Regions from separate parts of the Pseudoalteromonas sp. OFAV1 genome, predicted to be linked through region 1. Evidence: predicted binding sites of a transcription regulator. Region 1 holds the regulator's gene; the other holds the start of a gene.
What was found. The regulator LexA, encoded in region 1, represses DNA repair genes until DNA is damaged. The targets are predictions, from matches to a motif close to TACTGTATNNNNATACAGTA.
Positions count from the first base shown of each region.

Region 2: the regulator LexA is predicted to act here: its motif matches at 1,433-1,452, upstream of uvrD (DNA helicase II).

Region 1 is NZ_JAKGBG010000011.1:82,981-88,887, reverse strand. It holds gene L1267_RS08765 (hypothetical protein) at 35-415, shown strand; gene L1267_RS08760 (PaaI family thioesterase) at 423-860, opposite strand; gene lexA (transcriptional repressor LexA) at 1,021-1,638, shown strand; gene coxB (cytochrome c oxidase subunit II) at 2,065-3,210, shown strand; gene ctaD (cytochrome c oxidase subunit I) at 3,207-4,799, shown strand; gene L1267_RS08740 (cytochrome c oxidase assembly protein) at 4,799-5,329, shown strand; gene L1267_RS08735 (cytochrome c oxidase subunit 3) at 5,365-5,907, shown strand, end outside.
Region 2 is NZ_JAKGBG010000065.1:2,245-8,151, reverse strand. It holds gene L1267_RS21840 (peroxiredoxin-like family protein) at 1-508, shown strand, start outside; gene L1267_RS21835 (YacL family protein) at 541-909, opposite strand; gene L1267_RS21830 (hypothetical protein) at 1,033-1,257, opposite strand; gene uvrD (DNA helicase II) at 1,517-3,682, shown strand; gene L1267_RS21820 (GNAT family N-acetyltransferase) at 3,660-5,768, shown strand; gene L1267_RS21815 (ABC transporter substrate-binding protein) at 5,692-5,907, shown strand, end outside.

The DNA.
Region 1 (5,907 bases):
TCAGTCGATATCAATAGAGGGTAAAAACGAGAGTATGTCGGAAATTCAATTTTTAAATGTGGATCTGGAGCTTGAATCAAAGCACGATATTAGTGCACTTGTTGCTGATTTAAAGAAAAATGCCATGGTTTTACATTACGACCAAGATGAATACCGTCAACTAGCGCGTATTGAGGCTGCTGCTGATATCAGTACACCAGACAAAGCGATTAATCAGTTGTGTGAATTAATTGAATCGTGTTCACGAAATGCTCTTAAGCAGTGGTTGTCGTGCTCTAAACGTACATTTGATATTGGCTTTGAATCAGGCGTTTCACCAAAATGTTTTAATCAAGCCCTGCATGCTGATACCTTGTTGCGTATTTCAGCGATTGGCGCAGGGGTTGAAATTACGATTTATCCAGTCGAAAAATAGCCTGAGCTTAGCGCTCTACAACAGCTGCGGTCATTCTTGATACGCAGCAAAGCTCTCCTGCGGCATTGGTAATTTTAATATCCCACACTGAAGTGCGCTTACCTAAATGAAGAGGCTTTGCTGTGGCCGTTAATACACCCTTACGAGATGCTTTCATATGGTTGGCATTAATTTCTTGGCCAACAGCATAAAATTTATTGAAATCAACCACAAAGTTAGCCGCATAGCTTGCCACTGTCTCGGCTAACACAACGTTCGCTCCGCCATGTACCATGCCCATAGGGTTATGATGCTCAGGAATGGCAGGCATAGTCGCCACTAAATAATCATCACCAATTTCAGTCACCTCAATGCCCATGGTTTTCATTAAAGTACCTTGCCCGGTGATCCCTTGCTCTAAACTTTTACAAAGCTCTAGTGTGATTGGTTGATGCCAAATACTCATTGTATTTCCTTGCGTGCAAATTAAAAATAATACCTTATGGCATCTTTATACCTGGTTCAATGTTAGTTTTGTAGCAATATGATGGCGTTAATTTAAATTTGCGATTTTCAGATAACTGTATATACTCACAGTTAAATGTACTGTATGGAAAACCAGTTGTATGCGCCCATTAACAAAACGCCAATCGCAAATTTTAGAACTAATTAAAGTCTTTATTAAAGATACAGGCATGCCACCTACGCGTGCTGAAATAGCTCAAACATTGGGTTTTAAAAGTGCCAATGCTGCCGAAGAGCATCTAAAAGCACTGGCAAAAAAAGGCATGATCAAAATGAAGCGTGGGGCGAGTCGTGGTATTCAATTAATTGAAGAAGACGAACCTGAGCAATTAGGTTTACCTTTAATTGGACGAGTTGCAGCGGGTGAGCCCATTTTGGCGCAAGAACATGTTGAAAGTCATTGTCAGGTTGATCCTTCACTATTTAAACCTGCGGCTGACTTTTTACTGCGTGTAAATGGTATGAGTATGAAAGACATTGGCATCATGGATGGTGATTTACTCGCAGTACATAGAACGCAAGTTGCTGAAAATGGTCAGGTTGTTGTTGCTCGTGTTGATGAAGATGTAACTGTTAAGCGTCTTGAAAAAGCTGGGCGTAAAGTATTTTTACATGCTGAAAACGAAGAATTTTCGCCAATTGAAGTTGATCTTGAGCATGAATCTTTCAATATTGAAGGGTTAGCGGTGGGTGTTATTCGTAATGCCGACTGGATGTAACTGTTTCTAAAATAGTGCACCAAATTGCTGTAATTTGGTGCGTTGCTTGTTTTTTATTATTTAGCATCGATTTGTAAACCCTTACTCCTTGTATAAAGCCTTATATGGCGCAGTTTTTTACTCTCACTCTGCCTCTCATTTTAAAATAACGCGCTGATTATAGTTGTTATTTTTGCACCAAAATAAACATTTATTACTACTAAAACTTGCTTATTGCTCATTTTTTAACTAATTGGTTAATACAGTGTATTAACACCTGATTAATAAAAATACACTCAAATGTGCTAGGTGTTAAACATAGGGTTGGTATCATCGCTGGGTCAAAATGATACGTAGTCGCTCTGAACAATAAAAAAAACGAATGGGCACCTTGTTGTATCGCCTTTTCGCTTTGCGTCTTGCAATAGCATTAAAAGGAGCCGTCACATGGGTAAACTGCGTTATGCCTTGTGGCTTATATTACTCGCACCTGTGCAGTTAGCATTGGCAAATAGCCAATTTAATATGCGTAAAGGGGTGACTGATATAAGTAATAGTGTTTATGAATTACACATGACGATATTTATTATCTGTTGTGTGATAGGCATCATCGTTTTTGCGGTGATGTTTTGGGCTTTGATCCATCATCGAAAGTCGAAAGGAGCCAAGCCTGCGCAATTCCACGAAAGTACCAAGGTTGAAATTCTTTGGACTGCCATACCATTTGTGATCTTAATCGCCATGGCAATTCCAGCTACAAAAACACTGATAGCGATGGAAGATGCTTCTAAAGCCGATATTACAATTAAAGTAACGGGCTCACAGTGGAAATGGCATTACGAGTACATGGGCGAGGAAATTGCTTATTACTCAATTCTATCTACTCCAAAAGACCAAATAGATAACCAAGCTGACAAAACAGAACATTACTTACTTGAGGTTGATAAGCCTTTAGTACTTCCTATCAATAAAAAAGTTCGTTTTCTAATGACCTCAGATGATGTTATTCACTCATGGTGGGTGCCTGACTTTGCGGTTAAAAAAGATGCAAACCCGGGTTTTATCAATGAGGCATGGACACGCATAAATGAGCCAGGCATCTACCGGGGTCAGTGTGCTGAGTTGTGTGGTAAAGATCATGGTTTCATGCCTGTTGTTGTGCAAGCGTTGCCTGAAGACGAATTTGCTAACTGGCTAGCAGAGGCTAAGCAAGAAAAGGCCAATGCTGCAGCAGCTGATGCGGCTTTATTAGATCAAACATTACCGAAAGAAGAATTAATGGTTCTTGGGGAGCAAGTTTATATGGCAAGTTGTGCGGCTTGTCATCAGCCTACAGGAATGGGCTTGCCGGGAGTGTTTCCTGCTCTTAAGGGGAGTCCAATTGTGCTTGGAGATGTAAAAGACCACATCGACATCGTATTACATGGTAAGCCGGGTACAGCGATGCAAGCATTTGATAAACAGCTTTCAATTAAGCAACTTGCTGCGGTTATCACATATAAGCGAAATGCATGGGGTAACGACACAGGCGATGTGATTCAACCAAGTCAAATTCAAGCAGCTATCGATGCAGCAACGGAGGCGAAAGAATGAGCAACGTTATTAATGAACAAGCCACTGAGCATGCGCATCATGACCATCATCCTGCAAAAGGTTTCAAACGTTGGCTTTACACCACCAATCATAAAGATATTGGCAGTTTATACCTGATATTTTCGCTCACTATGTTTTTAATTGGTGGCGCGATGGCAATGGTGATCCGCGCTGAATTGTTTCAACCTGGTTTACAACTAGTCGATCCACACTTTTTTAACCAAATGACCACAGTGCATGGTTTGATAATGGTATTTGGTGCGGTAATGCCGGCATTTACAGGGCTTGCTAACTGGATGGTGCCTATGATGATCGGTGCACCCGATATGGCGCTACCACGGATGAATAACTGGAGTTTTTGGATTTTACCATTCGCGTTTTTAATCTTGTTGGCTTCGTTACTTATGCCAGGAGGTGGCCCTGCATTTGGTTGGACTTTTTATGCACCACTTTCAACGACCTATAGTAACGATAATACAGCCTTGTTTGTATTTGCTGTACATATCATGGGTATTAGTTCAATTATGGGGGCGATTAACGTTATTGTGACTATCGTTAATATGCGAGCGCCCGGCATGACATGGATGAAGTTACCACTGTTTGTGTGGACTTGGCTTATTACGGCATTTTTGTTGATTGCTGTGATGCCTGTTTTAGCAGGGGCGGTCACTATGGTGTTGACCGATAAATACTTTGCAACCAGCTTTTTTGATGCGGCGGGGGGCGGTGACCCTGTGATGTTCCAGCACATCTTTTGGTTTTTCGGTCACCCTGAAGTGTACATCATGATTTTGCCGGCATTTGGTATTATTTCAACCATCGTGCCGACCTTCTCACGCAAGAAGTTATTTGGCTACGCTTCTATGGTGTATGCGACCTCGTCGATTGCACTTTTGAGCTTTATTGTATGGGCACACCACATGTTCACCACAGGGATGCCTGTCGCCGGTGAGCTGTTCTTCATGTATGCAACCATGCTCATTTCGGTACCAACTGGGGTTAAAGTGTTTAACTGGGTTGCAACCATGTGGCGAGGCTCAATTAGCTTTGAAATTCCGATGATGTTTGCCATTGCCTTTATTGTGCTGTTCACCTTAGGTGGGTTCTCTGGCTTGATGCTGGCGATTACACCGGCAGATTTCCAGTATCACGATACTTACTTTGTAGTTGCGCATTTCCATTATGTATTAGTGACAGGGGCTGTGTTCTCAATTATGGCAGGAGCCTACTACTGGCTACCTAAATGGACTGGCAACATGTACAACGAAACACTTGCGAAATGGCATTTCTGGCTATCGCTGATCAGTGTCAACGTGTTGTTCTTCCCTATGCACTTTGTTGGCCTTGCGGGTATGCCGCGCCGTATTCCTGATTACGCCCTTCAATTTGCTGACTTTAACGCCATTATCAGTATTGGTGGTTTTGCCTTCGGTTTATCACAGCTACTGTTCGTGCTTGTTGTTTTTAAATGCGCACGAGGCGGCGAAAAAGCACCTGCTAAGGTATGGGACGGTGCAGAAGGTTTAGAGTGGGAAGTTGATTCGCCCGCACCGTATCACACCTTTGAAACACCGCCGGAGATCAAATAATGAACCATGCACCTTTGCTCAAAAAGCTGTTGTTAGCATGCTTAGGTATGTTTGCATTCGCCTTTGCATTGGTGCCACTTTACGATGTGTTTTGTGATGTCACAGGTTTAAATGGTAAGCCATCACTCGAACAAGCAAAAGAGAGTGAAACGGTAAGCATAGACCGTCAAGTTGATGTGAGTTTTACAACGCATGCGCAAAGTGGTGCGCCTTTTGATGTGCAATCAGCTCAGTACAGTGTGGTTGTTCAACCAGGAGCGATGCGAGAAGTAAAGTTTACAGCAAAAAACACCAGTAATAACGACAAAGTGATGCAGGCTATTCCGTCTGTATCACCGGGAAAAGCAGCAAAATACTTACATAAAATCGCGTGTTTTTGTTTTGATCAACAACCACTAAAAGCGGGCGAAGAAGTTGAGTTTACCTTGTTGTTTTATGTTGATACGGAATTACCCGACGATGTAGAAGAGCTGACATTGTCCTATACCGTGTTTGATATTAGCGGGCAAGTTGTGGCTAAAAACGATTAAGCCGCCAAGCTAATTGCTAATTGGGAGCAAACAAAATGAGTCAAAATTACGAAAAATATTATGTTCCGGCCCAGAGCCCATGGCCAATAGTTGGTGCGATTGCAATGTTCTTAATTGCTGTCGGGGCAGGCCTGACAGTGATGCAAGTGAGCGCAGAAGCTAGCAGTGGTCAATATGTGTTGTATTTAGGCATTGCGATACTATGTTACATGCTGTTTAGCTGGTTTAAAAACGTCATCGAAGAATCACACAGTGGTTTATATTCAGCGCAAATGGATCGTTCATTTAGACAAGGAATGAGCTGGTTTATTTTTTCTGAAGTTATGTTTTTTATGGCATTTTTTGGTGCTCTGTTTTATGCCCGTATGATTTCAGTACCTTGGCTTGGTGGTGCTGGAAATAATGCCATGACCAATGAGGTACTCTGGCCAACGTTTGAAGCAGTATGGCCGTTGTTAACTACGCCTGCAGGTGATACAACTCAAGCAATGGGGTGGCAAGGTCTACCTCTTATTAATACGCTCATCCTACTCACCTCATCAGTCACTATCCACTTTGCTCACGTTGCAATGGAAAAC
Region 2 (5,907 bases), on a different contig from region 1:
GCCAAATATTGAATTAAAAGACCAATACGGCAAAACAGTGTCTTTAACTGAACGCTTTAAAGAAAAAACTACCGTGCTGATTGTTTATCGTGGTGGCTGGTGCCCATATTGTTCAAAACAATTGGCCAGCGTGCAAAAAATAGAGAAAGAATTAGCAAGCTTAGACGCGCAACTAATTGCCGTTTCACCAGATAGCCCTGAAAAACTCGCTGAAACAAAAATTACAGCTCCTAGCTATCAATTGCTTTCTGACGACTGCCTTACTTTGGCGCAAACGTTAGGTTTAGCATTTTATTTAGATGACAAAACAGCAAAGATTTACCGTAATAAGCTTGGGGTTAACTTTGTCTCGTTAGAGGGTGAGGCGAAAGTCGCGCTACCAGTACCCGCAGTATTCGTGATAGACACAAATGGGTTAGTTCATTTTCAATACGCTAACCCAAATTACAAAGTACGCTTAACAGAAGATTTATTACTAGCCGCTGTTAAATCAGTGAGTGAGCAATAAATTGGCAACCGATAAGCAGAACATGTTTCTGCTTATCGGCCTTGTGTAAACTCTTGCCAAGATTCAATTAAATCAACAAAGTCTTCAAAGCCGCAGCCACTGCAGAGGCCTTCTTCTTCAAGCATTAAATCATCATCTTGATAGGCAACTAGGTCTTCGTTGTCTTGATGTAATGCATGTGCTTCGAATAACGCTTCATCTTTACTTAAGATCAAATCAATTTCTTGACCTTGTAAAGTTAATGGCTCATTGCTGCTCTTAACCGCAGAGATCAACGCTTGCACCATCGCGATTTTTTCTTTACCGACTTCTTCGTTTAGCCAACGGCCTATGACGGCATGTTCAGAGGAAATTTTAATGCGTAAACCGCTAATTGGGTCGCGGATAAATTGATATTCCATGAAGGGTACTCGTAATACGTTATGTGCTAATTATACCGTTTGCAGCTAGACGTGGCGAGTTTTGCAAGGTTAAAACAACACGAGCGCCCATGCAGGCGCTCGTATTTATGCTATTTAAAATAGCTAGAGTCGCGATTTGAAGCGCGCAGCATCAATAATCGCCCATAGGTATACGATTGGCAGTAAAATAAAACCTACTGCAACATATATTAGTGCACCACTAATCACCCATGCTAAAAAGAATGCAATAGCCGCCATTAAACGACCTTGTACCAATTGTCCTAAACCAGGAAAAAAGATATTACATATTGCTGCGATTACATTACCGCCAGAACCTTGCTCTGCCATACTAACCTCTGTAGTTTTTAATGATTATACTTTTTATAAACACACTTTATGCCAACTTATTATGACTTACAAATCAAAGTGTTAAAAAGTAGCGTTATTTTTATTTTAGTTCTTTTTGCTAAAAATCGGTCAAATTCACAATTTTTATATCGTAATTTTAATGACTTGCCAAAATAGCTGTTTATAAAAACAGTATTTTATTTAGCCTTGCATAAACACCTGTTATACTCCACCCATTATAGATTGAAAAGGCGTAACGATGGACGTTTCTGAATTACTCGATGGCTTAAATGATAAACAACGGGATGCAGTCGCAGCCCCATTGCAAAACATGCTAGTACTTGCAGGTGCAGGTTCTGGTAAAACTCGAGTACTTGTTCATCGCATCGCATGGCTCATGCAAGTTGAGCAAGCTTCTGCATACAGCATCTTTGCGGTAACCTTCACTAACAAAGCCGCGAAAGAAATGCGCACCCGTGTAGAAGAAACCTTAAAAGCACCGGTTGGCGGTATGTGGATTGGCACTTTCCACGGCTTATCTCACCGCATTTTACGCGCCCATCACCGTGAGGCGAACTTGCCTGAAAGCTTTCAAATCTTAGATTCTGACGATCAACAACGTATGATCAAACGCTTGCTTAAAGCGATGAACATCGATGATAAAAAGTGGCCAGCAAAACAATTTGGTTGGTATATCAGCGCGAAAAAAGATGAAGGTCTACGTCCTAAAGACATTCAAGCCTACGATATAAATGAGCAGATGATGCTGAAAGTCTACGCTGCATATCAAGAGGCTTGTGATCGCGCAGGTTTGGTCGACTTTGCCGAAATTCTGCTACGCTGCTACGAAGTACTTAAGAACCACCCAACACTTTTACGTCACTATCAACAGCGTTTTGCCCATATGCTGGTAGACGAGTTTCAGGATACCAATACAATCCAATACGCTTGGTTAAAACTACTCGCGGGTAATACGAACAGTATTATGATTGTGGGTGATGATGACCAAAGTATCTATGGCTGGCGTGGCGCAAAAATTGAAAATATCAAACGCTTTTTAACTGACTTCGAAGCCGAAACCATTCGCCTTGAACAAAATTACCGCTCAACGGCAACCATCTTGAAAGCCTCAAATGCGCTGATCAAAAACAATGCTGAACGCATGGGCAAAAGCCTTTGGACAGACGGCAATGATGGTGAGCCTATTTCTGTTTACGCTGCGTTTAATGAATTAGACGAAGCGCGCTTTGTCAGCAGCAAACTGCGTAGCTGGCTAAATGCAGGTAATGCATTACAAGATGCCGCGATTTTATACCGTAACAATGCACAATCTCGTGTACTCGAGGAAGCAATGCTACAAGAAGGTTTAAAATACCGTATTTACGGCGGTATGCGCTTCTTCGAACGTCAAGAGATCAAAGATGCACTTTCGTATCTACGTTTAGTGGGTAACCGTCAAGATGATGCAGCTTTCGAGCGCGTTATTAACACCCCAGCCCGTGGCATAGGTGATAAAACACTAAGCCACATTCGTGATTGCGCGCGAAATGAATCATTGCCACTTTGGTATGCCGCAAAAGCTATTATCGAGCAGCAGCACTTATCTGGCCGAGCTGCAAGTGCCGTCACTAAATTCTTAGAGCTTGTTGAGCATATCGAAGATAAGATCAGCGATCTCACTTTAGAAGAACAAGCGAAATACGCCATTCAAACCTCTGGGTTAATGGCAATGTATCAAGCTGAAAAAGGTGAAAAAGGCCGTGCCCGGGTAGAAAACTTAGAAGAGCTTATTAGTGCTTGTGGTCAATATGAACTCCCTGAAGATGAAGAGTTCAGCTCGCCACTACAGGGCTTTTTGGCATATACCTCTCTAGAATCTGGCGAAGGTCAAGCTGACGAGCACGAAGACGCCGTGCAAATGATGACCCTGCACTCAGCAAAAGGCCTAGAATTCCCTCTGGTATTTATGGTTGGTGTTGAAGAGGGCATGTTCCCATCTCAACAAAGTAATGAAGAGTCTGGCCGTTTAGAAGAAGAGCGCCGTTTATGTTATGTCGGTATGACTCGCGCGATGGAAAAACTGTATATTAGTCATGCAGAAAGTCGCCGTTTATACGGCCAAGAAAAATACCACAGCCCATCACGCTTTTTACGTGAAATGCCTGAAGACTGTATCGAAGAAATTCGTATTAAAACACAGGTTTCAAGACCACCTGCAGCAGGTCGTTTTAGTCCATCAGTGACACATGCCGCATTTGAAGATAGCGGCTTTAACTTGGGGCAACGCGTCTTGCATGCCAAGTTTGGTGCAGGTACTGTACTCAATTACGAAGGTAGCGGCGCACAGTCACGTATTCAAGTGAACTTTGATGACCTAGGCAGCAAATGGCTTGTAACACAGTATGCAAGACTTCAAGCCTTATAATGAGTATTTAACAGCACTGTGCAACGAGCTGGTTATTGCAAAGCATCGCCAGCTTGTCATAGTGCAAGGAAGCGAAGCTTGGTGCTATCAGTTTGCAAACCAATTAGCGCTTAAAAATAGCTATGTTTTCAGTAGCAACTCATTATTAGCAAATAGTGAGTTTCCAAAACATGCTCACCAAATTCTTGGTCAAGAGTTTCAAAATGCAATTTTTGATGGTTTTAGCGGCTTATATGCCGATAAATTAGCCGCACTTGCAGGCACCGTAAAAGCAGGAGGTGTACTGATACTATTGCTGCCTGATGACAGTAATTGGCAAGACCCTGCACTCACAAGTATTACCTCCTATGGCCAAGTGATTCAACACAGCTTTTTTAATCAGCGTTTATTCGCCAAGCTAAAGTTGCAGCCACATTATTTTACTGAGCACTCGCTCCCTGCTTACCAATCAGTATCACCAGCAACTGCTGAGATAAATTTTCAGCAACAACAAACATGTGTTGAGCAAATTATTAAAACCGCGACAGGACGCGCTAATCGTCCTTTTGTGATCAGTGCCGACCGAGGTCGTGGTAAGTCAGCGGCTTTAGGACTTGCAGCAGCCAATCTTCAAGATAAAAAAATCCTTATTTGTGCAACCCAAGCCAAAGCTGTACAAACAAGCTTTAAACATTTAGCTGCTGAGCTTGGTGTTAGCAAAGAGCAAAACTGTAAGCAATTAGCTAACCTTAGCTATATTGCGCCAGATATACTGCTAAATGAAAAACCTGATTGCGATCTGCTGTTTGTCGACGAAGCAGCAGCGATTCCAGTTCCACTATTATTGCAGATCCTGAAAAGCTACCCACGAATTGTATTTGCTAGCACTATGGTTGGTTATGAAGGAAATGGACGAGGTTACACGTTACGCTTTTTACATTACTTGCGCAGTCAATTTAAATCGCTAAAGACTATTACTCTGGATGAGCCAATTCGTTTTGCTAAACATGATCCACTAGAAAATAGCCTACGCGAACTATTACTTCTCGATGCAAAGTACCTACACACAAGTAAAGAACAATCTCTCAATTTTGCACAAGTAAGCAAACAACAACTTGTTGATAATGAGCAACTGCTAGGCCAGATAATAGCCTTACTTGCTTTGGCACATTATCAAACCAGTGTTAATGATTTACGCCAATTACTTGATGCGCCTGAATTACAATTGTTTATTTGCACTCAAGCAGATGAGCTCAAAGGCGTCTGCTTGGTTGCTCTCGAAGGTGGACTGACTAAAGATATAGCAGACCATGTTAAAGCCGGTCAGCGTCGTCCGCATGGCCATTTGATGGCACAAACACTTACTCAACTAAGCAAAGACTCACACTTTCTGACAGAGGTCTCTGCTCGGGTTGTAAGAATAGCGATAGCACCCGAATGCCATCAGCAAGGAATTGGCTCAGCCTTATTAAAATTCTGCGAAAGACAGTTAGATAATTGTAGCTATTTTGGGGCAAGTTTTGGTGCTAATGCATCGCTTGTTAGATTCTGGCAGCACAATGGCTTTCATGTCGTAAAACTCGGTTTTAGTCATGATAAGGCAACAGCTGAACACCCTGCTTTAGTGATCAAATCGCTTTGCAAACAAAATAGCTCATTGGTACAGCAACTCATTAATGAGTTTAAGTTAGACATATCAGTGCAATTGTTAGGGCACTTTAAAAGCTTACCTTGGCAGTTAGTTGATCAATTAGTATCGCATTTGCCAAGCACTGCTTGCCCTACTGCATTATCCACTAGAGCAGAGCGGATCATCAGTGATGATTTCAATCTTTTCAATATACAACCTTTACTGTGGCAACTAATATGGCACACACCAATTAGTCTAAAATTATTAGATGAAAATACAAAATTCATCCTTATTAGACTAGTATTACAGCAGACTTCTGTGAATAGCTTTATTTATGAAGCTAATTTTGCTGGCCGTAAAGAACTCGATTCACAGTTTATAACCGCAGTAAAAGGTTGGTATGCTCACTATAAATTACTTAACACTAAAAGTACTCAATGCCCTTTTAATAACCCTGGTGTTGATACCAACAACTAGCTTAGCGCAACATACGCAACCCCCTATAAAGTTAGGCATGTCTACCGCATTAACAGGACCTGCCAAACAAATCGGTGAGCAACTTGCGCTAGGCAGTAAAATTTACTTCGATAAAGTTAACAAAACCCAAGGGATCAAT